2 regions of the Arthrobacter sp. ZBG10 genome follow, and region 2 is predicted to be linked to the other one. Evidence: predicted binding sites of a transcription regulator. Region 2 holds the regulator's gene; the other holds the start of a gene.

Region 1 (14,297 bases), on a different contig from region 2:
ATGATGGAGGTGTACCCCTTGAACTTTCCGCTGCGGGTGATGACGTCGAGGTTGCGGATGTCGCCGGTGGGCAGCGAACCGGCGGCCGGTGCGCCGCCGTCGAACCGGAACGGGCGATACTTTTCCAGGGGATGGTCCGCTCCGTCCACCGTGAGCAGCAGCAGCTCACCTTCCACCACAGTGAGGACCCGCTCCATGCCCGGGAACGGGGAGAAATCACCTGCTTTGGTGACCTCGGCAATGCTCACCCGCCAGTCCCAGTCCTGGGCCGCCGCGCCCTGCGGGTGGCTGGCCAGGTCCCGGGTCACCCCGCCGCCGTTGCGCCAGGGGGTGGCCTTAAGGTCTGCGAAGCGGATGATCTGCATCAGCCCAGCCTAGTTCCCGGCAGCCGGCGGAGGTGCCATCGCGCATCGCGGGAAGGGGCTGTCCCTGCTACTCTCCACCCGGGGGACAACACGTAAACGTACCTGAAGGAGCCGGGAATGTTCGTCAAAGTGTGTGGTCTCAGCACGCCCGAATCGGTCCGCGAAGCAGTGGCGGCCGGGGCGGATGCCGTGGGATTTGTCCTGACCGCCAGCCCAAGAGTCGTTTCGCCGTCCCAGGCGGCGGCGCTGCTCGCGGAGGTCCCGGCGGGTGTGACGCCCATCGGCGTGTTCCGTGACGAGCCGCTGGCGGATGCCGCCCCAATCGCCCGCGCGGCCGGCCTCGACTGGATCCAGCTGCACGGCACCAGGACCCGGGAAGACGTTGCCAAAGTGCACGACGCCGGCATGAAGGTGGTCCGGGCCATCACCCTGGGTGCCACTGCGGAAGAGTTCGAGGACTGGGGTGAGGACCTGCTCCTGATCGACGCCGCGGTCCCGGGCTCGGGTGAGTCGTGGGACTATGCTTCGGTGGCTGCCTTGCCGGTGCTTGCCGGCCGGTCCTGGCTGCTGGCCGGCGGACTGGACGCCGGCAACGTGGCTGCCGCCGCCGGGGCGGCGCAGGCCTGGGGTGTGGATGTTTCCTCCGGCGTGGAGGCGTCCCGCGGGGTCAAGGACCTGGCCAGGATCCGGGCCTTTGTCCACGCGGCCAAGCCCGGCGTCCGCACCTAGGTTTTTCAGGGATCGTTCAGGGTGGTCACCCACCGCGGAAGCCAACCCGTCGGGGGACAATGGACAGATGAAGACTCTGCTCAACATCATCTGGCTGGTATTCGGCGGGTTCTGGCTTGCCCTGGGCTACTTCGCAGCCGGGATCATCTGCTGCCTGCTGATCGTCACCATCCCGTGGGGGATCGCGTCGTTCCGCATCGCGGCCTACGCACTGTGGCCTTTCGGGCAGATGGTGGTGGACAAACCGGGCGGAAACGGGCCGTTCGCCCTGCTGGGCAACGTGATCTGGCTGCTGGTGGCCGGGATCTGGATCGCCATCGGCCATGTGGCCACCGCGATCGCGATGGCCGTCACCATCATCGGCATCCCGCTGGCCATCGCCAACCTCAAGCTCATCCCGGTGTCCCTGATGCCGCTGGGCAAGCAGATCGTGCCCAGCAACACCCCGTTCGTCCAGGCGTACCGGTAGGCCGAAGCTGGCTGGGCAGTGCAGCTAGCCCGGCATTTCGTCCGGCCGCAGGGCCCGCAGCACACAAAATTCGTTGCCGTCAGGATCGGCCATCACCACCCAGGTGACGTCCGGCCCCTGGCCCACGGAGACCTGCTTGGCGCCCAGGCCTTCCAGCCGGGCCACTTCGGCGTCCCGGTTCTCCGGCCGGAGGTCAAAGTGCAGCCTGTTTTTGGGTCCTTTGGCTTCGGGTACCTTCAGGAACAGCAGGTCCGGACTGACCCCGTCTTCGGGACTGCCCGCGGGCGGCTCCAGCACAATCTCGTCCGCCTCCTCGTAGGTCCGCCGCCAACCCAGGGCGGCTTCCCAGAAGGCTGCCGGGACCCGGGGATCGGTGGAATCAATGCAGACGGCTTGGATGCGCAGGCTCATCCGAGCAGTGTTGCACTGCCGGCGCCGGCCGTAAAGGACCACGACGCCGAGGCAACCCGAGGGAACCGGTCAGGGCCGCCGGAAAATCCCGTCCGACAGGATGGCCACCGAGTCGCTGCCGTCCAGTTCGGCGGCGATATCCACATCCTCCGCAAAGCCCGCCCCCACCAGTTCACGGCCGCTGGAACAGCCGTGCAGCATCTCCCGGAGGCTTGGTTCGGCCGCTCCGAAGACCGCCGCCGCAGCAACCGCTTCCGGCGAATACCCGTGCCAGTCAAAGTCGCCGTCCTCGGGTCCGCCCCGGGAATTGTCCGCAGCAATCCTGGCGGGCCACTGCGCAGCCAGGGCGGTGAGGAACGCGCCGGCGCCGATCGCATCCTCCACGGCAGGGCGCAGGCTGCCATCGGGCCAGCGTTCACCGGCCGCAATCACGGCGATCACAGCGTCTGCCGGCAGGTTGGCTGCCACCCAGTCCGCAGTGGCGGCGGCGTTCCGCAAGCAAACAGCGGCAACCAGGGGCACTTCGCCTGCCAGCTGGTGGCACAGTTCGGAGCCGTTGGGGGATGGCAGTACCACCCGGCCCAGGGACTGCGCGGTCCGCAGGCTGGCGGGGGACAGGCTCAGCCCGCCGCCGTCACGCGGTCCGGCCAGCAGCGCATTATGGTGGGCAGCGAAATCCTCGGCGCCCGTATCCCGCCAGCGGTACGGAACAACCTCCGCGCCGCGGTCCAGGGCCACACTGACGCACGTGGTGAAGGAGAGGACATCCACCACCACGGCGAGGTCGGTGCCGGGCGCAACCGTCGCGGCGCCGTCGTGACCCCACTCCAGCCTGACCGTGAAAGGCAGTTGGCGGTGCGCCGCACTTGCGGTATGCACGTGGCGGGGGTTCGTTCCCGGTGCGTTCATGCCAGTTCTCCGTGCAGGTTCCGGTGCGCGGCGCCCAACCAAAGGTCCCTTGCGCGGTGTCCGTGGAACAAGGGCTCAAGGTCCAGGAGCCGGCGGACGACGGCGGCCCGGCCGGCGGCGAAATCAGCGTCAGGCACGTGCGCGTAATCGAGCCGGACGGCGGCAAGGTACCGGGCGTATTCCGCCGGGTCGCCGCCAAGGACGGAAAGATCGGCATCACAGAGCAGCGCCCCGTCGGTGTCTCCGGCTTCGGGGCGGTGGTGGCTGGTCAGCAGGACCAACCGGGCCACCTCCTCGACCTCGGCCGCCGGCAGCCCGGTGCCGCGGAGCCGGTCCAGGGCCAGCCGCGCCGACTCCTCTTCGTCCTGCCCGGGGATTCCCTGGTAGACGGCGTCGTGGAACCATGCGGCCAAAAGGACTGTCCTGGGAACAGCAGCCGGTTCGTTAAGGAGGTCCAGGGCTTCGAGGATGGACAGCAGATGGGTGCGGCCGTGATAGTGCCGGTGCGGTTCACTCCACCGGTCCAGCAGGTCCAGGAAGAGGGCGTCGTGGCCGGGCATAACGGCCTCCCAGCGGTCCTGAAGCGGGACCTTCAGGGACTTGTTCCGCTGCCGGGCGGGAATGCGCAGGCCGCTGGCAATGAGTTTGCGGACCAGGACCCTGGCTTCGACGGGCAAGGCGCCCGCCGCCACCAGGTCATCGAAGCGGCGCTCCGCCACGTCGTAGTGGTCGCCGTCGAATGCCCTTTCGGGAATACCGGCCGCGGCGGCAAAGGCGTGCAGTTCCGCCAGCGACCCATCCGAAACCAGATGGGAGAAGTGCGTCCCGTGCGCAGGCCAAAGCGGCGGGTCGATGTAGATGGCCATGACGGAAGTCTAGTAGGCCGGCTCCGGCGCCCAGCCTGCCAGCGCGCTCCCGGCTGCGTATTACAAGTTTGTCATAGCCCGTGACAAGAATGATAAAGACCGGTAGTCTCCGGAGGGGCGGACAGTCACTACCTCTTCCCGCCCGCCTACACCGAACCGACCTGGCGTCCCGACGACGGCTGCGCCAGGCATCCGCGAAGGAGCCACCGCTTTGAAACTCGCCAGGATTCTTGCCACCGCCGCCGCTGCCGCCGCACTGATGGGGCCGCTGCCGGCCCATGCTGCTCCGGCCGCCGGCGGAGACAGTGCCAGCCCGGACATCGCGGGCGGTGCCACCACGACGATTTCGGCGGCACCCTACGCGGCGCAGATTTCCTTCGACGCCACGGGGACCAATGTGGGTTGCACAGGCAGCCAGATCTCGGCGAACTGGGTCATCACCGCCAAGCACTGCGATTCCCCGTCGCTGCAGTCGGTGCGGCTGGGCACCACGTATCTGGAGACCGGCGGCACGGTGAAGACGGTTGCCGGCCGTTATGCCTCCAGCACGGGGGATGTCCTGCTCCTTAAGCTCTCCACCCCGCATTACGGCTCCTATGTGGGCCTGTCCGGCAGCGTCCCCGCCACCGGTGCTGCCGCCAAGGTCTATGGCTGGGGCGACCAGACCGAAGGCGCCGGAACCATGTCCTACACCTTCAAAACCGCGAACGTCACCGTGGCGGGCCAGGGCAGCGACACGTATGGGGGCGTCTCGGTGCGCACCCAGTCGCAATCCGGCCACACGCTGGGCGGCGACTCCGGCGGGCCCCTGGTGGTGAACGGCAAGCTGGTGGGTGTGTTGTCGACATCGAGCATTCTGCCCACACCCAACCCGTCAACGTTTACCCGCTACTACAACGACCACGCCTCGGTGGCCCGCAACCTCAGCTGGATCACCAGCGTCTCCGGGGTGGCTGGCTCGTAAGGCTCCGGAACAGAACCATCGGCGGCCGGCCCCCCCAAGGAGCCGGCCGCCATTTTGTCGCCGCCAGCCACGCTGGCGGCGCATGTTCGCTGAGGGCAGACGTTGCTGCCGTCCGGATCGGCCCAAAAGGTTCCTTTCACAAAGTTGAGCGTTGTAGACTCAACTTAGAATTTCCGCCCCTGAAAGGAGCCCTCGTTGGACGTCAAATTCACCACCAAGAGCCAGGAGGCCCTCTCGGCCGCCGCCATGAACGCCTCCACCGCCGGAAACCCCCAGGTGGAGCCCGCCCACCTGCTCAAGGCGCTGATGGACCAGCGCGACAGCGTGGCTGTGGCGCTGCTGAAGGCAGCCGGCGCCGATCCTGATGCCGTCAGTGTGCAGGCCAGCAGCGCCATCAAGGCCCTGCCCGCAGCATCCGGCGGCTCCACCCAGCAGGCGCAGCTCTCCCGGCCGGCGCTGCAGGCAATCCAGAACGCCAACACCGAGGCCGAAAGCCTGGGCGATACCTACGTCTCCACCGAGGTGCTGCTGTTGGGACTTGCGGCCGGCAGCGACTCCGTCGGACGGATCCTGCGCGACGCCGGCGCCTCCCATGAAGCGCTGCGCGCCGCAGTGCCGGGAGTCCGCGGCGACCGGAAGGTCACCAGCCCGGATCCGGAGAACACGTTCCAGTCGCTCGAAAAATTCGGCACCGACCTCACCGCAATGGCACGGGCAGGCAAACTGGACCCGGTGATCGGGCGGGACACCGAAATCCGCCGGATCGTCCAGGTCCTGAGCCGCCGGACCAAAAACAACCCGGTCATTATTGGCGAGCCGGGCGTGGGCAAGACCGCCGTGGTGGAGGGCCTGGCGCAGCGTATGGTGGCCAACGACGTGCCGGAAAGCCTGCGCGGCAAGACCCTGATCTCCCTGGACCTTGCATCCATGGTGGCCGGCGCCAAGTACCGCGGCGAGTTCGAGGAGCGGCTGAAAGCCGTCCTGGAGGAGATCCGGAACTCTGACGGCCAGATTGTCACGTTCATCGATGAAATCCATACGGTGGTGGGGGCGGGTGCCACCGGTGAGTCGTCAATGGATGCCGGCAACATGCTCAAGCCGATGCTGGCCCGGGGCGAACTGCGGCTGATCGGTGCGACCACCCTGGATGAGTACCGCGAGAACATCGAAAAGGACCCGGCCTTGGAACGCCGCTTCCAGCAGGTGTACGTGGGCGAGCCCAGTGTGGAGGACACCATTGGCATCCTTCGTGGCCTGAAGGCCCGCTATGAGGCCCACCACAAGGTGACCATCGCCGACTCCGCGCTGGTGGCCGCCGCCGGCCTGTCCAACCGCTACATTTCCGGCCGCCAGCTGCCGGACAAGGCCATTGACCTTGTGGACGAGGCCGCGTCCCGGCTGCGCATGGAAATTGACTCAGCACCGGTGGAAATCGACCAGCTGCGCCGCGCCGTGGACCGGCTGACCATGGAGGAACTGGCCCTTGCCAAGGAGACCGACCAGGCCTCGGTGGAACGCCTGGCCGCGTTGCGGGCTGACAAAGCCGACAAAACCGAGGAACTGGACGGCTTGAACGCCCGCTGGGATGCCGAGAAGGCGGGCCTGAACCGGGTGGGAGACCTCAAAGCCAAACTCGATGGGCTGCGGATAGCCGGCGAGAAGGCCAAACGCGAAAGCGACTGGGAGACCGCATCCCGGATCGAATACGGCGAAATCCCCGCCCTGGAGCACGAACTGAAGGCAGCCGCCGAAGCCGAGGCCGCAGTGACGGACAAGTCAGCCCAGATGGTGGCGGAGCAGGTTACCGCGGACGACATCGCCGAAGTCATCTCGGCCTGGACCGGCATCCCGGCAGGCCGGATGCTGCAGGGCGAAAGCCAGAAGCTGCTCCACATGGAGGACGAGCTGGGGCACCGCCTGATCGGGCAGCAGCAGGCCGTCACTGCGGTTTCGGACGCTGTCCGGCGGGCCCGGGCGGGCGTCAGCGACCCCAACCGCCCCACGGGATCGTTCCTGTTCCTGGGGCCAACCGGCGTGGGGAAAACGGAGCTGGCCAAAGCCCTGGCGGACTTCCTGTTCGACGACGAACGCGCCATGGTGCGCATCGATATGTCCGAGTACAGCGAGAAGCACTCCGTGTCGAGGCTGGTTGGCGCCCCGCCGGGATACGTGGGATACGAGGAGGGCGGCCAGCTGACCGAGGCCGTCCGGCGCCGGCCGTATTCAGTGGTGCTGCTTGATGAGGTGGAAAAAGCCCACCCCGAGGTCTTCGATATCCTCCTGCAGGTGCTGGACGACGGCCGCCTCACCGACGGGCAGGGCCGCACCGTGGACTTCCGCAACGTCATCCTGGTGCTGACCTCGAACCTCGGCAGCCAGTTCCTGGTGGACCAGGCCCTGGACCAGGACGCCAAGCGGAAGGCCGTGATGGCCACCGTAAACGCCGCCTTCAAACCCGAATTCCTGAACCGGCTGGATGAAGTGGTGCTGTTTGACCCACTGAACGTCGAGGAGCTGGCCCGGATTGTGGAGCTGCAGGTGGCGGAAATGGGCCGGCGGCTGCAGGACCGCCGCCTCACCCTGGAGGTCACCGAGGCCGCCAGGTCCTGGCTGGCGCTCTCCGGCTTCGACCCGGCCTACGGCGCCCGCCCGCTCCGCCGGCTGGTGCAGCGCGAGATCGGCGACCGGCTGGCCAAGGCCATCCTCTCCGGCGACATCAGCGATGGTGACACGGTGCTGGTGGATACCGCCGCCGACGTCGACGAGCTCACTGACGGGACCCTGGCTGCGCTCAGTGACCAGGGTGAAGGAATTGTGGAGCAGGTCCGCGCCGGCCGCTTCGAAGGGGCCGGGCTTTCCGTGCGGCGGAAGGACTGAGGGCTACGGCAGCACGCTGGCATTGATGACATTGCCGGTGGCCGCCGTGACGTAGCAGTCCACCCGGCGGTCACCGGATGCCCAGCTGGTGCTGCTGGGGTAGCTGCGCTGGAACTCCAGCGTGTAGCCGTCGGCCGCCGGGGACAACCTGGCGGCCTGGCACGCCTCCTGCGCCTGGGCTTTGAGCGCGTCCGAGCCGGGGTAGGTGCCGTCGCCGGGGTAGCGGTACAGCGACACCAGCTGCGCCGAGTGGCCGGTGGTGCACGGCACAACAGTGGCCGTCAGGGCCTCGGGATCGAAGTCGCGGAAACAGTCGCCCAGCGCGTACCCGGCAGGCTCCACGCCTTCTTTCGGGGACTCCAATGCGGTGGGGGCCGGCGTAACCGCCGTTTCCAGGGCGCCGTCCTTGGTTGACCCGTTCGAATCCCGGCCGGAGTTCAGCCACAGCGCCAGCCATACCAGCCCGCCCACCACAAGCAGGAGGACGACGGCGAAGAACACCTTCCACAGGGTTGTCCGGTTGAGTGCCCGGTTCGGCAGCCGTGGTGCGTCAGCCGCGGGCGCCAGGTTGGGGCCCCCGACGGGGCTGCTGCCGCCGCCTGCCGAGGGCGTGCCGGAGGCGGGCGGGGTGGAAGGCCTGGGTGGGACATCCTGGTGGTTCACGGGGTGCACCTTCCTGCGTTTTCCGCACTGCGGGATCCGGTGCGGGCCGTCCCGGCAGCTGTTCTTAAGACTCTACCGAAGAAAAAAGCGGGAAACCCGGGGGATCGGCAAGGAGGGGCTGCTGCGATCCGGCTGCGGAGGCCGCGGCTGGCAAGCAGTGGCAGCTTAAAGCATGTAATCTAGGGGTACGACAAATTGACCAAACATTCCGGGGCCTCACTAACGCCAATGGTGACCACCTCCGGTCCGAGTACAAAAGGGGGTCACGCCATGGGGCGCGGCCGTCAAAAGGCAAAAGCTACCAAACAGGCTCGGGACATTAAGTACTATTCCCCGAACACTGACTACACAGCTCTCCAGCGTGAGCTTAAGAGCTCTGAAGTCCGTGCGCCGAGCCGTTTCGCCAACGAACCGGTTGAACCGGACTATTCGGCCTACGTGGACAAGTACGCGGATGATTTGGAAGAAGACGACGACGGGGTACACACCCGCCGCATCGGCTAGTTGTCGCTTGCCGCTCCGGCCTTCGGGCCGCAGCGCTGTGACGCCGCCGCACAGCTGTTCCCGCACGCCCCGCGTGTGACCACAGCGGGTGCGGCGCTTCTTTTCCGGCACCCGGATCCAGAAGGATTCCCCGTTCCGGATGCAGTCAGCTGCCCGCCGCCGGCACCGTATCAACGGTGCGGGTGGCGGGTTTTTTGTGCCTGCCCGGGCGGCTCCGGAATCCGGACAAGGCTCCAGGCCGCAGTTGCGCAGTAACAGAGCCGGCTCGGGTGGCGGGTTTTTTGTGCCTGCCCGGGCGGCTCCGGAATCCGGACAAGGCTCCAGGCCGCAGTTGCGCAGTAAGAGAGCCGGCTCGGGTGGCGGGTTTTTTGTGCCTGCCCGGGCGGCTCCGGAATCCGGACAAGGCGCCCGGCCGCAGTTGCGCCGCAGCAGCCCTGCTAAAGCTTCGCAGGGCTGCCGCAGCGCAACCGGAAGGTACCGGCCAGGCGGGGTCAGGCGTAGGCGTTGACCAGGCGGACGGCGCCGCCGTCCACGCCCTTGGCGCCCTGGACGTAATCCGGGCCGGCTTTGTCGACAGAGTCGGAGTCGGCCGCAACGGTGCCCATGACCCAGGCCGGCAGGCCACGGTCGTTGAGGCGGGCAACAGCGGCGTCAGCGGCCTGCGGTGAGACGATGGCCACCATGCCCACACCGAGGTTCAGGGTACGCTCGAGGTCCGCCAGCGGGACGTTGCCCAGCTCGGAGACCAGCTTGAAGATGGCGGGAAGTTCCCACGTGGCGCGGTCCACCGTGGCCACCAGGCCCTGCGGCAGGACCCGTGCCAGGTTTGCGGCGAGGCCACCGCCGGTTACGTGGCTGAAGCCGTGGACAGCTGCGCCGCCGCCGGCGGAGGCGCTGACCGGGAAGGTGCGGGCCAGGTCAAGGCAGTCCGCTGCGTAGACGCGGGTGGGCTCCAGTAGTTCCTCGCCCAGCGTGCGGCCCAGCTCGGAAACCTGGCGGTCCAGGGCCCAGCCGGCGTGGTTGATGACACGGCGGACCAGGGAGTAGCCGTTGGAGTGCAGGCCGGAGGACGCCATGCCGATCACCACGTCGCCGGCGCGGACCCGGTCCGGGCCCAGCAGCTGGTCGGCCTCGATCACGCCGGTGGCAGCACCTGCGACGTCGTATTCGTGCTCACCCAGCAGGCCCGGGTGCTCGGCGGTCTCGCCGCCCACCAGTGCGGTGCCCGCCACGGAGCAGGCAGCAGCGATGCCCCGGACGATGTCGGCGATGCGTTCCGGCACCACCTTGCCGCAGGCGATGTAATCGGTCATAAACAGCGGTTCGGCGCCCACCACCACGATGTCGTCCACCACCATGCCCACCAGGTCGAACCCGATGGTGTCGTGGATGTCCATGGCCTGGGCGATGGCCACCTTGGTGCCGACACCGTCCGTGGACGTGGCCAGCAGCGGTTTTTTGTAAGTCAGCAGCTTCGAGACGTCGTAGAGGCCGGCGAAGCCGCCCACCCCGCCGATCACCGAGGAGTTGTGGGTGGCCTTGATGGCACCCTTCATAAGCTCGACGGCGCGGTCGCCGGCTTCAACGTCCACACCTGCGGAGGCGTAGGTGATCTGTCCCTGCTTCTCGGAAGCGGGCCCGGCGGCGGTGTTGGCGGAAGTCATACGGACTCTTTCTTGTCGGCGCCGGCGGCGCTGGCGTGTACGTCAGGCACCATGTCGGCTTCGGTCAGCAGGTTCTCAAATTCGGCGTCCGGGCCGGGATCGCAGCCGGTGGCGCCTGCCTTTTCGGCGGGGTCGTTGTGGGAATCGACGGCCAGGGCTGCAGTCTCGCCGGGAAGGGCGGACGACGACGGCGCGAGGCCACCCAGGTCCGTCCGTTCCAGCAGGTTCTTGCCCAGTTTGTCCGAACCAGGCAGCTCGATGGGGTACTTGCCGGTGAAGCAGGCGGTGCAGAGGCGTTCCCGCGGCTGGCGGGTGGCTCCGATCATGCCGTCCTCGGAGATGTAGGCCAGCGAATCGGCGCCAATGGCCTGGGAAATCTCGTCGATGGTGGCGCCGTTGGCGATCAGCTCCGCGCGGGAGGCGAAGTCGATGCCGTAGAAGCAGGGCCACTGGACGGGCGGGGAGGAGATCTTTACGTGCACGGAGGCGGCGCCGGCTTCGCGGAGCATCCTGACGATGGCCCGCTGGGTGTTGCCGCGGACGATCGAGTCGTCCACCACCACCACACGCTTGCCGCGGATCACGGATTCCAGGGCATTGAGCTTGAGCCGGATGCCCAGCTGCCGCAGCGTCTGCGACGGCTGGATGAAGGTCCGCCCCACATAGGAGTTCTTGACGAAACCGTGCGCGAAGGGGATGCCGGATTCCTCGGCGTAGCCCACCGCGGCGGGGGTCCCGGATTCGGGGACCGGGATCACAATGTCGGCCTCCTGGGTGTTTTCGCGGGCCAGCTGGCGGCCCATCTCCACCCGGGACTCATAGACGGAACGGCCCGCGATGGCGGCGTCCGGACGGGCAAGGTAGACGTATTCGAAAACGCAACCGGCCGGCGTCGGCTCCGCAAAGCGCTGGGACCGCACGCCTTCCTCGTCGATGGCGATGAATTCGCCCGGCTCGATCTCGCGGATGAAGCTGGCGCCCACGGTGGCCAGGGCCGACTGTTCGGAGGCCACCACCCAGCCGCGCTCCAGCCGGCCCAGGACCAGCGGGCGGATGCCGTAGGTGTCGCGGGCTGCGTAGAGGGTGCCTTCGTCCATAAACACAAAGCAGAAGCCGCCCTTGATCTTGGGCAGCAGCTCGATTGCCGTCTGCTCAAGGGTCTTTCCGGCTTCGCCTTCAAGCAGCGCGGTGACCAGGGCGGTGTCCGAGGTGTTGCCCTGCTTCATCTCGCCGCTGAGCTGGCCGCCATTGCGCTCACTGATCATGGCGTTGAGCTCGGCCGTGTTGGTCAGGTTGCCGTTGTGGGCCAGTGCCACGGTGCCCGTGGCGGTGGCGCCAAGGGTGGGCTGGGCGTTGGCCCAGTGGCTGGCGCCCGTAGTGGAATAACGGCAGTGGCCGACGGCCAGGTGCCCTGTCAGGGTATTCAACGTCGTCTCGTCGAAGACCTGGGATACCAGGCCCATGTCCTTGTAGACGTTGATGCGTTTGCCGTCGCTGGTAGCGATGCCGGCGGACTCCTGTCCGCGGTGCTGCAACGCATACAGCCCGTAGTAGGTGAGTTTTGCTACTTCTTCACCTGGTGCCCAGACTCCGAAGACGCCACAAGCGTCCTGCGGGCCTTTTTCGCCAGGGAGAAGATCATGGGAAAGTTTTCCATCGCCGCGTGCCACTGGTCGATTATCTCATGAGATGGGGTAGGAGATTTCCGGTGGCCCGTTTATGACTGCGGATCGGTGTCCGGCTCGGAATCCGGCACGGCCTCCACCGTTGCGCGCTGCTGCCGCTTCACGCTGCGGCGGTCCAGGACCAGGGCCAGCACGGCGCCCAGGATTGCGCCGCCGGCGCCGAACATCACCATAAAGAAGCCAAACACGGCGCCCGGATCGAAGCTCTGGTCACCGGGCAGGCCGTACGCCACCACCGCGGCGGCGCCGGCGCCCACCAGTGCCCCCAGGATCAGGAACGGCACATACTTGGGTGCACGGCGGACGGTTACTTCCCGCCGCTCGGCCGGGGGTTGGTTCAAAGACATGCCATCAAGCCTACATTCGCTCCCCCGTTGCCCTATCACTTATGGCTCCTAAAACCGACGGATGGCGACCATAAGTGATAGCGCAACGGGCGGGTATCAGCTGCCGCGGTACGTGGAGTACGCGAAGGGGCTCAGGAGGAGCGGCACGTGGTAGTGCTCGGGCCCGGAGACTTCAAAAACCAGGTCCACCTCGGGGAAGAACGTTGCCGTCGCCAGCCCGGCGTAATAGGAGCCGGTGGCAAAGTTGAGCCGGTAGTGCCCGGGTTCGAGCTGCCCGGGTCCCAGGTCCTTGGCCCTGCCGTCGGCGTCGGTGGTGGAGCGGGCCAGCTCCTGCCAGCTTCCGGCGTCCTTTGCATAGAGCACGACGGCGACTCCCGCCGCGGGGCGGCCGGCGCCGGTGTCCAGGATGTGGGTGGTGACGTGGGAGACGCTCATTCGCTGATCAGTCCTTCGAGCCGAAGTACGGCAATCTCGCGCAGCTGCTGCGCCACAATGGTGTCTTCCTCGGTGGGGGAGTTGCTAAGCCGGCGGTTCAGGGAATCAAGGATCTCCGGGGCGGTGCGTCCGGCCGCGCGGATCAGGAAGACCCGGCCGAACTTCTCCTCGTACTCCCTGTTGCCGTGGGCGAGGGCTGTCGCGGCGTCGGCGTCGGCAGGGTCCACCCCGGCCTGTTCGGACCGGGACATGGCCGCTTCGGTTCCGGCCGCAGTCGGGCGTTCCCCGATCCGCGGGTGGTGGGCGAGGGCAGCTTCGACCTCGGCGGCGCTGAATGGATCGGCCGCCGAGGAGGCGAACTCGAGGAGGGCGGCCTTGGACGCGAAGGGGCGGGCCGCGGCCACGGCGTCCACCCAGCGTGTGACGTCGACGCAGGGCCGGAGGGTGGTGGCGGCGGCGGAGGGATCCGCGGCGTTAAATTCGGCAAGCTTCATGCTGGCTGCTTCCTTGGAATGCTGGCATCCATGGTGACGGCTATGCGGAGGCCGGAGTTCCCGGCACCCATCGGCTTGCGCACGCCAGGCTTCCGCATCATGGAACTGTTATTTCAGCATACGTAATATTGAAGGACAGGGTGCGGTGCCGTGTCAAGAGGCTACAGCAAGGCGTCCGGGCATTGGGTATCATCACCGGAAGGGGCCTTGCCCCGTTGGCAACAACTTTGGGGAGCAACTGAAACATGAACGGGACAGCTGTGCAGATGCTGACCGGTGACGACGCGGTGCGTGACTCTGACCTGCAGGAATACGGACTGCTGCCGAAAAGCGGCACCAAAGTTCCGGCCCTCCTGGACGGCCGGGCGCAGACTTCGCTGGACAATCTTGTCCGGCTGGCGGCGTCGCTTTGCGGGGTGCCGTACAGCGTCGTCAACATCATCACCGCCGATCAGCAACTGCAGATCGCCGCTTCAGGCGTTAACGCCGGGATCTGCTCCCGCGAGGACTCGATGTGCGCGGCCGTTTTCCTCAGTGGATCAACCACGGTGGTTCAGGACGCGTCCACGGATCCGAGGTTCGCGGGCAACCCCTTTGTGACAGGTGAAATTGCCGAAGTGCGTTTCTACGCATCGGTCCCGCTGGAGACGTCGGAAGGGCTGGTGCTGGGCTCGCTGTGCGTCTTTTCCGACCAGATGCACGCGCCGTCCGTGGAACAGATCGACCTCTTGGAGGTGCTGGCCCGGCAGGTGGTTGAACTCCTGGAACTGCAGCACCGCACGCTGCAGCTTAACAATGCCCTCGAGGAGCTGCAGCGCAGCAACACCATGCTGGCGGAATTTGCCGGCCGCGTCAGCCACGACCTGCGGACCCCGCTCACCACCATCCTGGGCTACGTGGAGCTGGCGGAGGACG
Region 2 (14,297 bases):
CCCACCCGTTTTCCGTTTCCACGAAGGAGCTCCCCCATGGCCATCCCCCACAGCATCGACACCCCGGACATCCTGGTGGACGTGGACATCCTGGACCGGAACATCGCCCGGATGGCCGCCTCGGTGCGCTCCAGGGGCCTGGCCCTTCGGCCGCACGCCAAGACGCACAAGATCCCGGAGATCGCAGCCCGCCAGATCGCTGCCGGGGCGGCCGGACTGACGGTGGCCACCGTGGGCGAGGCGGAAGTCTTTGCAGCAGGCGGCGTGGACAACCTCTTCATCGCCTACCCGCTGTGGGCATCAGCGGGTAAGGCGGAACGGCTCCGGCTCCTAGCGGAGAAGGCAACCGTGACCGTCGGCGTTGATTCGGCGGCCGGCGCCACCCGGCTGGGCACCGCACTGGGCGCAGCAGCGGGAACCGTGAGCGTCCTGGTCGAAATCGACAGCGGCCACCACCGCAGCGGCACACTCCCGCAGGAGGCGGCGGCGGTGGCGCAGGCCGCAGCCGCTGCCGGGCTGCAGGTGGCGGGGGTCTTCACCTTTCCCGGCCACAGCTACGCGCCCGGCATGCCTGCGGCAGCCGCCGCCCAGGAGCAGTCCGCGCTGGCCGCGGCCGCGGCAACCCTCGCTGCCGCCGGCTTCGACGCCGCCACCCTCAGCGGCGGCTCCACGCCCACGGCGCTGCTCACCGACGGCTCGGTCGCCACGGAAGTGCGGCCCGGCGTCTACGTCTTCGGCGACGCCCAGCAACTGGAACTGGACCGGTGCGCCCTTACGGACATCGCGCTGACCGTCGCCGCCACGGTGGTCAGCCACCACAGGACCGAACCGGGCAGCCCCGTGCGCTTTATCATCGACGCCGGCAGTAAGATCCTGGGCAGCGACAGGCCCGCGTGGGCCAGCGGTTTCGGCCGGCTGATGGACCACCTGGATGCCCGGATCATCGCCCTCTCCGAGCACCACGCCACCGTGGAGTGGTATGGCCCCGACCCGCTGCCTGCCCTCGGCGACCGGCTGCGGATCATTCCCAACCACGTCTGCCTGGCCATCAACCTGGTGGACGATGTTGCGGTGGTCAGTGGCGGCAACCTGGTGGACCGCTGGAAGGTCGCGGCCAGGGGCCGGAACAAATAGCGGGGCGGATTCCCGGGAATTCTTTTTTCGCCAGCTGTTGAAAAAAGGATCCTGCGGACGTAATCTGGGCTGACTGTGTCCCAGGACACAGGCAGGGGGATTTGCCAGGACCCGTCCCACGTCAGGATTTCCATGCCCGTAAGAGCTCCGGCCACGCCCGCCACACAGCACGTCACCACCAGCGTCGCCGGTTCCTTCGACCACTGGCGGCACCTGGTGGCCGAGTCGTTTGTACCGCTGGCCGCGCACAGCGAAGCGCCGGAAGCCTTCCAGGGGCAGCTCCGGGCCCGGGTGCTGGACCGGATGTCCATCGTGGAGGTCAGCGCCGCCGCGCACACGGTCCAACGCACCCCAGCCCTGATCGCCCGGTCCACGGGGCGCTACTTCAAGCTCAACCTGCAGCTGGAAGGCAGCGGACTGCTGATCCAGGACAACCGCGAGGCCGTCCTGCGGCCAGGTGACCTGGCCATCTACGACACCAGCCGGCCCTACACGCTCACGTTCGAGGAACGGGCCCGGCTGATGGTGGTGATGTTCCCCTGTGATGCGCTGGCGCTGCCCAGCGACTGCGTGGGCCAGCTGGCGGCCGTGCGGATGGCGGGCAACGCCGGCCTGGGTGCCCTGGTGGGCCAGTTCATCCGGCAGCTATCGGAGAACCTCGACGTCCTCAACGGTCCCAGCGGCTCACGGCTGGCAGCCAACGCCCTGGACCTGGTGTCCACCCTCCTCCACGCGGAGATGGACATCACCCCGGACCGGCTGACCCCTCAGGCCCTCCTGGCGGTTTCAGCCCGCGAATACATCGAAGCCAACCTGTGGGATCCGCAGCTTTCGCCGGCCGCCGTCGCTGCGGCGCATTTCATTTCCACCCGCCACCTGCACAACGTCTTCCACGAGAGCGGCACCACGGTGGCAAGCTGGATCAGGGGCAGGCGGCTGGCCGGCGCCGGGCGGGACCTGCGGGATCCGGTCCACGCCGGGAAAACGGTGGGCGCCGTTGCCGCGCGGTGGGGTTTCCTCGACGCGGCCCATTTCAGCAGGACCTTCCGCGACGCCTTCGGCGCATCGCCCAGCGACTGGCGCCGCGGCGCCTGACCCGCGCTGCGACCCGCGCCTTTACCCAGCGCCGTTACCCAGCGGCCCTGCCCAGCGCCCCTAGCCAACGCCCCTAGCCAGCGCCCCTAGATCAGGCCCTGGGCCAGCATGGCGTCGGCCACCTTCACAAAACCGCCGATATTGGCGCCGAGGACATAGTTGCCGGGGTCGCCGTACTCGTCGGCCGTGGCGGCGCAGCTGTGGTGGATACCCACCATGATCTCCGTGAGCCGCGCTTCGGTGTGCTCAAACGACCACGAATCCCGGCTGGCGTTCTGCTGCATTTCCAGCGCCGAGGTGGCTACCCCGCCGGCGTTGGCGGCCTTGCCCGGACCGAACAACACGCCGGCATCCTGGAAAACGGCCACGGCGTCACGGGTGGAGGGCATGTTGGCGCCCTCTCCCACGGCCAGCAGACCGTTGCGCACCAGCTTGGCGGCAGCATCGCCGTCGAGCTCGTTCTGGGTGGCGCAGGGCAGCGCCACCGTGGCGTCCACGTCCCACACGGAACCGCCCTCAACGTAGGAGACGCCGCCGCGCCGGACCGAGTACTCCTTGAGCCGGGCGCGGTCCACTTCCTTGACCTGCCGGAGCAGTGCCACGTCGATGCCCGCAGGGTCCACGATGTAGCCCGACGAATCGGAGCAGGCCACCACGGTGGCGCCGAGGGATTGGGCCTTGGCCACGGCGTTGATGGCCACGTTGCCCGAACCGGAAACCACCACACGCCGCCCGTCGAACGAGGTGCCGCGGGTTTTGAGCATCTCCTGGGTGAAGATGACGGTGCCGAAGCCGGTGGCTTCGGGGCGGACCAGCGAGCCGCCCCACGAGATGCCCTTTCCGGTCAGGACGCCGGACTCGTAGCGGTTGGTGATGCGCTTGTACTGGCCGAACAGGTAGCCGATTTCGCGGCCGCCCACCCCGATGTCGCCGGCCGGGACGTCGGTGTATTCGCCGATGTGCCGGTAGAGCTCGGTCATGAACGACTGGCAGAAACGCATGACTTCCGCGTCGCTGCGGCCCCGGGGGTCGAAGTCCGAGCCGCCCTTGCCGCCGCCGATGGGCATGCCGGTGAGCGCGTTTTTGAAGATCTGCTCGAAGCCCAGGAACTTCACGATGCCCAGGTACACAGACGGGTGGAACCGCAGGCCGCCCTTGTAGGGGCCCAGCGCGGAGTTGAACTCCACCCGGAAGCCGCGGTTGATCCGGACCCGGCCGGCGTCGTCCGTCCACGGCACCCGGAAGATGATCTGCCGCTCGGGTTCGCAGAGCCGTTCCAGGATGGCGGCTTCGAGGAATTCCGGATGCCTGTCATGGACCGGGCCCAGGCTTTCAAAAACCTCGGTCACCGCCTGGTGGAATTCCGCTTCCCCGGGGTTCCTGGCCAGGACGGTGTCCCGAATGGCCTCCAGCCGTGCATCCATGCAGTATTTCCTTACGTCGAAGCCAATCAGGGGGCTGCCGCCGGCAGTGCAGTGGCTGCGGCGGGTCCTCCATCCAAGCTAACGGATTGCGACCGGGCAGCAGTAGGCACCGATCGAACTGTCCGCTAATGTCCGTATTGTGACACTTAGATTCCACAAAACGAAAAAAGTATGCACCCTTCGGGGTCTTGGGGCGGGTGCCTGATGGCCTATCTCTGCCTGCTCCTCTCCGGGGCCGCGCTGCTCGCCAACGGCCTCGCAACCCTGGGGCGCATCCCCCGCCGCGACGCAGGTGTCCTCAGCCTGGCCATCGGGTCGCTGCAACTGGTGCTCGCCGTGGGATACCTGGCGGCGGCCGCTGCCGGACCGGCCGGTGCGGCGTTGCCGGCGGAGACCCTGATGACTGCGGTGGGGATGGTCCTTTTTGGCCTGACCTATGTCCATGTGGGCATCGATACCCTGCTGGGTTTGGGCTCGCAGGGCCTGGGCTGGTTCTGCGGCATGGTGGGCTTTGTGGGCCTGCTGCTGGCCGGCAGCTGGTTCGCGTCGAACCCGTTCCTCGCGGTGCTCTGGCTGTGCTGGTCGCTGTTGTGGGGGCTGCTGTTCGGGTCCATGGCCCTGGGCTGGCGCCGCGTGGACCGGTTCACCGGCTGGGCCCTGGTCCTGGCCAGTCAGGCCACGGCGACAGTGCCCGGGTTCCTGGGCCTTGCCGGGCTGTGGCCGCAGCAGGGTGAGGTGGCTGCGGCGGCAGCGGCCGGGCTGGCGGCACTCCTGCTGGCCGCGTTCCTGCTGGCCCGCCGCGGCACGGTTCCGCCGCGCGCCGCCGGGAGGGTGGCCGCCGGCGCCCTGCCGGACGGCGCCCGCTAAGCCCGTCCGGGCGCTGCCCCACCGCGGCGTTCAATCGCCAGTTCCACCAGGGTTCCGGCAGCAAACACGGCAGGGACAGTGGCCAGCAGGACTGCTGCGGTCCCTGCGCTGCCGCCGATCAGGGCGGTGAAATTGCCTACCACCTGCGCGAGCACCCAGATCAGCAGGACGGCGCCCAGCACCGGTGCGATCCTGGTCTGCCACAGCGGGCCGGTCTCGCGCTGCCGGTGGAAATACCGGACGACGGCGGCTGAACAGAGGATGTACAGCACCAGCAGTGCCGCGACGGCCAGTCCGCTGAACCAGGAGAACAGGCTCAGCACAGGATCCAGCCCCAGGAGCGCGAAGGGGGCGACCAGCGCCACCGCCAGCGCGGTCTGCAGCCAGGCGGCAACGGCGGGCGCGTGGTGCCGGTTGGTGCGGGCCACGGCAGCGGGCATGGACCCGCGCAGTGCCAGTGAGTGGAGGTACCGGTTGATGCCGTTATGGAATGCGACGATGCCGGCCAGCAGGGAGGTCACCAGCAGGATGCCGGTGGCCACCCCGGCCCACGGGCCAAACAGGTCCACCATGGGCCCCAGCACAAAACTGGTGGAGTCCCCGGATTCCAGGGCGGCCCCGGCTGCTGCCATGACCTGGGACGGCCCGTAGTAGCTGACCAGCATCCAGGAGGTGAAGGCGAAGAAGATGGCGATGACGCCTACGGAAAGGTAGGTTGCGCGGGCCACGGTCCGCTGCGGATCCTTTGCCTCAGCGGAGTAGATGGCGGTGGACTCGAAACCGAACATGGACGCGACGGCGAACATGATGGCCACCCCGGGGGCCCCGGCGGCAATGGCAGCCGGGGAAAAGGACGCCGCCAGGTTCAAGCCTTCCGGGCCGCCACCCTGGAACAGGACGGTGAAACCGAACAACAGCAGCACTGCCACCTCAAGTCCCACCAAAACCGCCAGCACGCGGGCGCCGAGTTCGATGTTCAGCGAACCCAGCACCTGCACGCCTGCCATGGTGGCCAGCGCCGGCAGCCACCACGGCACATCAATACCCACGGACGCCAGGAGCCCGGAGAAGGCAGCCCCGTACAGCCCGTACATGGCGGCCTGGATGGTGTTGTAGGCCAGCAGTGCGAGCCACGCCGTCCCCGCGCCGGTCCGCGGGCCAAACGCCGCCGTGACGTAGGCATAAAACGCGCCATTGGCCCGGATCTTCCGGCTCATGGCCACAAAACCTACGGCGAAAACAGCGATGACGGCGCCCACCACCAGGTATGCACCCGGTGCACCCGCGCCGTTGCCCAGCGCCGCAGCAAGTGGCGAGGCCCTCACGATCCCGGTTAAGGGCGCCTGGGCGGACAGCACAAAAAAGAGGATGCCGAGGACCCCAACGCTGCCGGAGCGCAGGGCAGTGGAATGCTCTTTGGCACGTGTGTCCACGGTTCGTGGTTCGGAATTCGAAATGCTCATGGGATCCCTCTTTAACAGTCAAATTTGCGCCGGGGCCAGCTGTGGAATCCAGCTTGGCACCGGTGTCCGCGGGCGGTTTGTCCGGCAGCGACCGGAACTTGTTTGTCAGCGCAGCGCGCCGTTGGCGCTTCTTCCATTCCGGCGCGGGCAACGGTGGCATACTGCCGTAACCAGGTGCCGCCGGATCAAGCCCGGCGCGGGGTCCGAAGGAGCACTCGTCCATGCAGGAATCCGTCAGGGTGGATGCCGCGGCACACCAGCATGTCCTGGAAGCCATCAGCCTGGCCCAGGGCCCCGCCCGGGCTGTTGACCCGGCGTTCGCCGCCCGCCTCGAAGATCACCTTCCCGCCCTCTGCGGCCTGTTCCATTCCCTGTACGGCCAGCGCCCCGACTGGCTGGAGCAGCTCACCGCGCTGGTGCTCCAGTGCGCCGCGTCCTGGCAGGAGCGCCCTGCAGAGCTGAAGGCCGTGGATGCCGAACGCGGCGCCGACCCCGGCTGGTTCCAGGCCAACACCATGCTGGGCGGCGTCTGCTACGTGGACCGGTACGCCGGCACCCTGGAGGGAGTACGGGCCCGGATCCCCTATTTCAAGGAGCTTGGCCTCACCTACCTGCACCTGATGCCGTTGTTCCTGGCGCCGGAGCCGCACTCGGACGGCGGCTACGCGGTCTCCAGCTACCGGAAGGTGAACCCCAAGCTGGGCACCATGGAGCAGCTGCGGTCCCTCGCGGCCGAGCTGCGCGCCAACGGGATCAGCCTGGTGGTGGACTTCATCTTCAACCACACCTCCGACGAACACGAGTGGGCCCGCAAGGCCGCTGCCGGGGACCGGGAGTTCAGCGACTACTACTGGCTCTACCCGGACCGCACCATGCCGGATGCGTTCGAGGAGCACGTCCGCGAAATCTTCCCGGAAAACCATCCCGGCTCGTTCATCCGTACCGAAAACGGCCGCTGGGTATGGGCCACGTTCCACACGTACCAGTGGGACTTGAACTACTCCAACCCTGACGTTTTCCGGGCCATGGCCGGCGAAATGCTGTTCCTGGCCAACCAGGGCGTGGACATCCTGCGGATGGATGCCGTGGCGTTCATCTGGAAGGAACTGGGCACCCCCTGCGAGAACCTGCCGCAGGCCCACACCCTGCTGCAGGCCTTCAACGCGGTCTGCCGGCTGGCCGCGCCGTCGCTTCTGTTCAAATCCGAGGCGATTGTCCACCCCGATGAGGTGGCCCTGTACATCAGTCCCGGCGAGTGCCAGATTTCGTACAACCCGCTGCAGATGGCGCTGATCTGGGAATCGCTGGCCACCCGGGATACGTCCCTGCTGGGGCAGGCCCTGAAGCGCCGGCATAACATCCCCGACGGAACTTCGTGGGTGAACTACGTCCGCAGCCATGACGACATCGGCTGGACGTTTGCCGACGAGGACGCCGCCGAGCTGGGCATCAACGGCTTCGACCACCGCCGGTTCCTGAACTCGTTCTACGTCAACAGGTTTCCAGGCAGCTTTGCCCGCGGTGTTCCGTTCCAGGACAACCCCCGCACCGGGGACTGCCGGATCTCAGGGACGACGGCGTCGCTCTGCGGCATGGAGGACAACCCCTCGGAGGCAGTGGAACGGATCCTGCTGGCCCATTCGGTGGCCTTCAGCACCGGCGGCATTCCCCTGCTGTACCTTGGCGATGAAGTGGGCCAGGTGAACGATTACCAGTATTACCTTGAAAAAGGCCACGACACCGACAGCCGGTGGGTGCACCGGCCGCGCTATCCTGCGGAAAACTATGCGCACAAGGCCGAGGCCCGCACCCCGGAAGGGGCCGTGTTTGCCGGCATCCGGCGGATGACTACGGTCCGGGCCGCGACCCCGGAACTGGCGGGCACCCGGCTGATCGACTTCGCCACCAACCACCGGAGCGTCCTGGCGTACCAGCGCCCGGGCGAAGACAGCCGGATCCTGGCGCTGGCCAACTTCAGCGACTCCCCCGTGATCCTGCAGGCGGCGACCTTCGCGGGTTTCGCGCCTGCCGCCGTCGACCTTCTCTCGGAAACCGAGCAGGACCTGGCAGACGGGCTGGCGCTGCTCCCCCGCCAATTTGTCTGGCTGCGCGTCACGCCCCTTTGACACCTCCCCACCCAACTGGCTCGCACTTGTTGTCGTTTTGGGCCCTCAAAACGACAACAAGTGCGAGTCAGTTGGGGAGGCGGGCGCAGGCGTGAAACCATACGGAGCATGGCCCAGAAGATTGCGTACCAGGGTGAGCCCGGCGCCAACTCCAATATCGCGTGTCAACAGATGTTCCCCGAGCTGGAAAGCATCCCGTGCGCCAGTTTCGAGGACGCCTTCGAGCTGGTCTCCAGCGGGGAGGCGGACCTGGCGATGATCCCCATCGAAAATTCGATCGCCGGCCGGGTGGCGGACATCCATATCCTGCTGCCGCAGTCCAACCTGCAGATCGTAGGCGAGTTTTTCCTGCCCATCCATTTCGACCTGCTGGGCATCCCCGGCAGCACCATCGAGGGTGCCACCGAGGTCCACAGCCACATCCACGCGCTGGGCCAATGCCGCCGCCTCATCCGCGAGGCCGGCCTCCGCCCCGTCATCGCCGGGGACACCGCCGGTTCGGCCCGGGAAGTCAGCGAGTGGAACGATCCCCGCAAGCTCTCGCTCGCCCCGCCGCTGGCCGCACAGATCTATGGCCTGGAAGTCCTGGCCTCCCGCGTGGAGGACGACCCCTCCAACACCACCCGCTTTGTGGTCCTGGCCCGCGAAACCGGACTGCCGGCACGGGACGAGGTTCCCGGCCTGGCCGTGACCAGCTTTGTGTTCCGCGTCCGCAACGTCCCGTCCGCCCTGTACAAGGCGCTGGGCGGGTTCGCCACCAACGGGGTGAACATGACCCGGCTGGAGAGCTACATGGTGGGCGACGAGTTCGCGGCCACCATGTTTATGGCCGACGTCGAAGCGCACCCCGAGGACCTCCCGCTGAAACTGGCGTTGGAGGAACTGGAGTTCTTCACCACCGAGGTGCGGATCCTCGGCGTATACGCGGCAGCGGATTTCCGGGCGGACGCACCGGCGCCGGTGTAAAGGCCTACCCGCCCGGCACCGCGATGACGGCAACAGTCTGCTGTTGCCCGTCACGCATCTCCACGCCGGCGATGCTGGCGAGCTGGACCGGGGTGGCGCCGGTGATCCGCACCCGGCCGCTCGGGGTTGCGGTCCACGCGCAGGCCCGGTCCTCGCCGCCGGTGCGGTCCTTGACCCAGAGCGAGAATGTGCCGTCCACCGGCAGGCTCTGTCCGTCCACCGCAAGTTCCGTGCCCCAGGTTTTCCGCACCAGGCCCACGGTGAGCCGGACCCCGTCGCCCGCCTGGACGGAGTAGGTGGCGTCTGGTTTGGCGGGCGGGCTGAGCAGCGGCCCGGCCAGGATCCCGGCAGCCAGGCAGGCGGCGGCAGCCGCGGCCACCGCGGCTGTCCACCGGACGCGGACCGTACGGCGGCGGGCGGCCAGCTGATCCAGCAGGCGTTTGGGAACCGGCGGCGCACCGCTCTCCGCCGCTACAGCCGCCTGTTGCGGGCTTGCTGCCACGCCGGGAAGCACAACGGCGTCCCCCACCGGCACCGCGTCCAGCAGCGCCGGCAGGCTGGAAAGTTCGTCCAGCTCCTCCCGGCACGTGGCGCAGGACCCCAGGTGCTGTTCGAACAACGTCACGTCCGACGGGTCGAGGCCGCCCAGCAGGTAGGCGCCAAGAAGCTGGTGCGGTTCCATGGCGGTCACCGCTGGACCCCCATTTCGTCGAGGATGGTCCGCAGCGCCCGGACGGCGTAGAAAGCCCGGGACTTCACGGTTCCGCTGGGGATATTCAACTTTTCCGAAGCCTCCTTCACGGTGTATCGGCGGTAGTGGAGGGCCACCAGCACATCGCGGTGTTCGGCGCTCAGCCGCAGCAGCGCCTCCTCCATCAGGACCCGGGTGAGGAGCTCATCCACCCGCTCGGCTGGATCCACCGGATCCACGGGGTCTCCGGTGGCCTCGGCCGGCCGGCGCTGGGACCTGCGGTAGTTGTCGATCATGATGTTGCGGGCCGTCCGGAACAGGTAGCTGCGCAGGCCGCCGGTGATCTCCGGGGCCTGCCGCCAGACGCGCAGCACCGTCTCCTGGACCACGTCGTCCGCGATATACGGGTCCCGGCAGGCGCTCAGGACAAAGCGCCGCAGGGCAGCGCCGTGGTCACGGTAAATCGCCGCCACCACTTCCTCATCCAGCGACATGCCCTGCCTCCCGAGTCGAACCCGCCTGCCTCTAAAGACGTCCGCAACCACACAAAGGTTCAGTTCCGGTTCCCTGAACCATTCTTGCCCGCACGGCGTCTAAGAGGGTAGCGCCGGCCTCCGCGTTGGCTGGCTCGAGGCAAGGAGCAAAAGATGCACAAGAACCTCAGCTTTGGCCTGTCGGCTTTGGCGGCCGCCGCACTGCTGTCCGGCTGCGCAGTCGGCGGGGGAAGCAGTACGACGCCGGCGCCCACCCCGTCCACGGCGGCGTCGGTTCCGGCATCCGCCCCGGCGTCCGGCCCGGCGACGACGGCGGCCGCCACCTCCGGTGCAGCCGCTTCGGCGAAGCTGATGACGGCGGACTCCGCGCTCGGGCCGATTGTGGTGGACGGCAACGGCATGAGTATCTACTACTTCACCAAGGACACCAAGGACTCCGGCACCAGCGCCTGCACCGATGCCTGCCTGGCAGCGTGGCCACCGGTCACCACCACCGAAGAGACACCGGCCATGGACGGCGTAACGGGAACGCCGGGCACCATCACCACGCCGGACGGCAAAAAGCAGGTCACCATCAACGGCATGCCCGTCTACTACTTCGCCAAGGACAAGGCTGCGGGGGATATCCTGGGCCAGGGCGTCAACAGCGTCTGGTATCTCGTGGCCCCCTCCGGCGACATGGTCACGTCCGCAGCGGGCAAGTATTAGCGGCGGCGCGCCAGGCTGTGCCCTCCATGTCAAGGGTCCTGCGTGAAAAGACAAAGGATCCTTCCGGGCAGCAACGACACTGGAAGCAAGCTGCCAGGCCACCCGGCCGGCGCCCTTCCTACTCGAGGTGGAGTACCCCGTGGAAACCTATGATGCGCTGCTTGCTTCCATCGCCCCCGGCCGCGGGCCCACCCGCACCATCCATGACCCGGCCACGGGGGCTGCCGTGGGAGAGGCGCCCGAGCACACCGTTGAACAGCTGGACGCCGCAGTGGCCGCAGCCCGCGCAGCACAGCCGGCCTGGGCTGCCCTGGGCCACGACGCCCGGTCCGCGGCGCTCCTCAAAGCAGCCGACGCCGTCGAACGTTCCGCAGAGGAACTGGCCCGGCTGCTGTCCCGCGAACAAGGGAAACCGCTCAACGGACCCAATGCCAGGTTCGAGGTGGGCGCCTGCGCCGCGTGGCTGCGGACAGCGGCCGGAACCCCCCTGCCTGCCGAGACCCTGCTGGACGACGGCGAAACCCGCGCCGAGCTGCAGTACCGGCCCATCGGGGTGGTGGGCGCCATCGGCCCCTGGAACTGGCCCATGATGATCACCGTGTGGCAGATCGCCCCCGCCCTGCGGATGGGCAATGCCGTGGTGGTCAAGCCCTCCGAATACACACCCCTGAGTGTCCTGGCGCTGGTGAAAGTCATCAACGAGGAACTGCCCGAGGGCCTGGTCACCGTAGTCAGCGGCGGCCGCGAGGTGGGGGCGCGGCTGGCCGGACACCCCGATATCGGCAAGATCATGTTCACCGGCTCCACCGCCACCGGAAAAGCCATCATCCGGTCCTCGGCGGACACCGTCAAACGCCTCACGCTGGAACTGGGCGGCAACGACGCCGGCATTGTGCTGCCGGACGCCGACCCCAAGGCCATCGCCCAGGACCTTTTCTGGGGTGCCTTCATCAACACCGGCCAGACCTGCGCCGCGCTGAAGCGGCTGTACGTCCACGAGGACATTTACGACGCCGTCTGCGAGGAACTCACCGCCGTAGCCAAAGCCATGCCGATGGGCAACGGGCTGGATGAGTCGAACGTGCTGGGACCGCTGCAGAACAAGGCGCAGTACACCATCGTCGCCGGCCTGGTGGAGGATGCCCGGGCCTCAGGGGCGCGGATCCTGCTGGGCGGCGACCCGGCAGCGGACCAGCCCGGCTATTTCTACCCCACCACGCTGGTGGCGGACATCGACAACAACAACCCGCTGGTGGCGGAGGAACAGTTCGGCCCCGCACTTCCGATCATCAAATACAGCACCGTGGACGAGGCAGTGGCCAAGGCAAACGCCCTGGACGTGGGCCTCGGTGCCTCCGTATGGTCCCCGGACCTGCAGGCGGCCCGGGCCGTCGCCGCCCGGATCCAGGCCGGCACGGTGTGGATCAACAGGCACGGCGCCGTGGACCCGCGCATCCCGTTCGGCGGCGCGAAGCAGTCCGGTTACGGACTGGAGTTCGGGGTGGAGGGCCTCAAAGCCCTCGGCGTGCCGCAGGTCATCAACGGCTGAGCCGGTGTCCGCGGCCCCGGCGTGCCGCGGGCCGGCTACGGGCCGGGCGGGCTACTGGCCGATGGCCCGCGGCCGCCACAGCACCATGGCCTGGGTCCGCGGCCTGGGCCGCTGCCCGCGGGCCAGGCTGACCACGTCACCGGCGGCGCCCGCGGCGAAGATGCGCGAGTCGAAGGACTGCGGCCGGCGGGCCAGCTCCCCTGCCAGTTCGGTCACCCGGTGCTGCAGTGCCGCTACCTGGTTCTCCAGCTCCAGGATACGTTTGATGCCCTCCAGGGAGACACCCTCCTGGGAGAGCCGCTGCACCTCCCGCAGCATGTTAATGTCCCGCTGCGAATAGCGCCGGGACTTGCCGGGGGCGCGGCTGGGCGAAACGATGCCCATCCGGTCGTACTGGCGCAGCGTTTGGGGGTGCATGTCCGCCAGCTCGGCCGCCACGGAGATCACAAAGATGGGCTGGTCAGCGCTGATGTCCATGGCACGCGCTCCTAGAGCCGGGCCTTCGCGGCCAGGCCTTCCCGGACGTCAGCACCGGCGGTGGCTTCGGCAAACGCCTTGACGGCGGCCTCGGCTTCCTTGCTCAGGTTTTTGGGAACGGCGACGTCGATGGTCACCAGCAGGTCGCCGGCAGCCTTCGCCGTTGCCACACCTTTGCCCTTGACCCGCAGGGTACGGCCCGACGGCGTTCCCGCCGGCACGCGGACGCGCACCTTTTCGCCGTCAACAGTGGGTACTTCGATGTCGGCGCCCAGCGCGGCTTCGGGGAAGGTGACGGGGACGTGGATACGGAGGTTGTCGCCGTCGCGGGTGTAGAAGTCGTGCGGCTTCACGGACACGGCCACCATAAGGTCGCCGTTGCCTGCCGCGCCGGGCTGGCCCTTGCCGCGGACGCGGATCTTTTGGCCGTCCTTGATGCCGGCGGGGACCCGCACGTCGATGACCTCGCCGTTCGGCTCCCGCAGGCCGATGGTGGTCCCCCGGATGGCGCCGGAGAATGAAATGCTGGTGGTTGCGGTCCGGTCCGCGCCCTTGGCAGGCGGGCGCTGGAAACCTGCGCCGCCGCCGAAGCCGCCACCAAAAAGGTCAGCGAACTCGGGCGGAATGCCGCCGGATGACGGGTTGAACCCGCCCGCATGCCGGCCGGTGTTGCCGGTGAACAGGCCACCGAACATGTCCTCGAACCCGCCGTTGCCGCCGCCGGTCCCGCCGGGGGCGAAGCGTGCGCCGCCGCCCATGGCCCGGATGGCGTCATACTGCTGGCGCTCATCCGGATCCGACAGCACCGAGTAGGCCTCGGAGATGTCCTTGAACTTCTTCTCCGAAGCAGCGTCCCCCGAGTTAGTATCCGGGTGGTGCTGGCGGGCAAGTTTCCGGTACGCCTTCTTGATGTCGGCGTCGGAAGCGTCCTTGGCGATACCAAGGATCGCGTAAAAGTCCTTGTCCACCCAATCCTGGCTAGCCAATGGCGTTTCCTTTCTCGTACTTCTCAGTTGTACCGACGCTCTACGCGGTCACCTCACCTTAGGCGAGATTGCCGCTTAGGCGCCGGACGGATGAGGGGCCCGGGAGTGGCATCGGGCCTGCCGGAGCGTGGAGGCAAAGTCCGTGAGGACTTTGCCTCCACGCGAAGGGGCGGGGCCCCTCATCCGTCCGGCGCCGAGGTGAGGATCAGGCCGGAACTGCGACGATGACCTGTGCGGCCCGGAGGACGCGTTCGCCAGACTTGTAGCCTGAACGGAGCACCTGGCTGACGGTGTCAACCTCGATGTCTTCGCCGGGC

What was found. The regulator HspR, encoded in region 2, represses chaperone genes until heat shock. The targets are predictions, from matches to a motif close to AAGTTGAGTCNNNNNGACTCAACTT.
Region 1: the regulator HspR is predicted to act here: its motif matches at 4,855-4,879, upstream of clpB (ATP-dependent chaperone ClpB).

Annotation. Positions count from the first base shown of each region.
Region 1 covers NZ_LFQH01000064.1:11,374-25,670, reverse strand. Annotated here, with positions in the region: gene ACU18_RS15525 (HutD/Ves family protein) at 1-365, opposite strand, end outside; gene ACU18_RS15520 (phosphoribosylanthranilate isomerase) at 483-1,094, shown strand; gene ACU18_RS15515 (YccF domain-containing protein) at 1,162-1,563, shown strand; gene ACU18_RS15510 (VOC family protein) at 1,588-1,974, opposite strand; gene ACU18_RS15505 (2-phosphosulfolactate phosphatase) at 2,044-2,883, opposite strand; gene ACU18_RS15500 (DUF4031 domain-containing protein) at 2,880-3,749, opposite strand; gene ACU18_RS15495 (S1 family peptidase) at 3,961-4,713, shown strand; gene clpB (ATP-dependent chaperone ClpB) at 4,909-7,590, shown strand; gene ACU18_RS15485 (septum formation family protein) at 7,594-8,253, opposite strand; gene ACU18_RS15480 (DUF3073 domain-containing protein) at 8,524-8,757, shown strand; gene purM (phosphoribosylformylglycinamidine cyclo-ligase) at 9,249-10,421, opposite strand; gene purF (amidophosphoribosyltransferase) at 10,418-12,091, opposite strand; gene ACU18_RS15465 (hypothetical protein) at 12,139-12,453, opposite strand; gene uraH (hydroxyisourate hydrolase) at 12,550-12,888, opposite strand; gene uraD (2-oxo-4-hydroxy-4-carboxy-5-ureidoimidazoline decarboxylase) at 12,885-13,382, opposite strand; gene ACU18_RS15450 (GAF domain-containing sensor histidine kinase) at 13,628-14,297, shown strand, end outside.
Region 2 covers NZ_LFQH01000053.1:42,231-56,527, reverse strand. Annotated here, with positions in the region: gene ACU18_RS13625 (alanine racemase) at 37-1,134, shown strand; gene ACU18_RS13620 (helix-turn-helix domain-containing protein) at 1,267-2,229, shown strand; gene gdhA (NADP-specific glutamate dehydrogenase) at 2,316-3,653, opposite strand; gene ACU18_RS13610 (AmiS/UreI family transporter) at 3,858-4,520, shown strand; gene ACU18_RS13605 (APC family permease) at 4,517-5,983, opposite strand; gene ACU18_RS13600 (alpha-amylase family glycosyl hydrolase) at 6,205-8,109, shown strand; gene ACU18_RS13595 (prephenate dehydratase) at 8,218-9,075, shown strand; gene ACU18_RS13590 (zf-HC2 domain-containing protein) at 9,080-9,757, opposite strand; gene ACU18_RS13585 (sigma-70 family RNA polymerase sigma factor) at 9,763-10,260, opposite strand; gene ACU18_RS13580 (COG4315 family predicted lipoprotein) at 10,414-10,968, shown strand; gene ACU18_RS13575 (aldehyde dehydrogenase family protein) at 11,108-12,517, shown strand; gene ACU18_RS13570 (heat shock protein transcriptional repressor HspR) at 12,569-12,994, opposite strand; gene ACU18_RS13565 (DnaJ C-terminal domain-containing protein) at 13,006-13,980, opposite strand; gene ACU18_RS13560 (nucleotide exchange factor GrpE) at 14,186-14,297, opposite strand, start outside.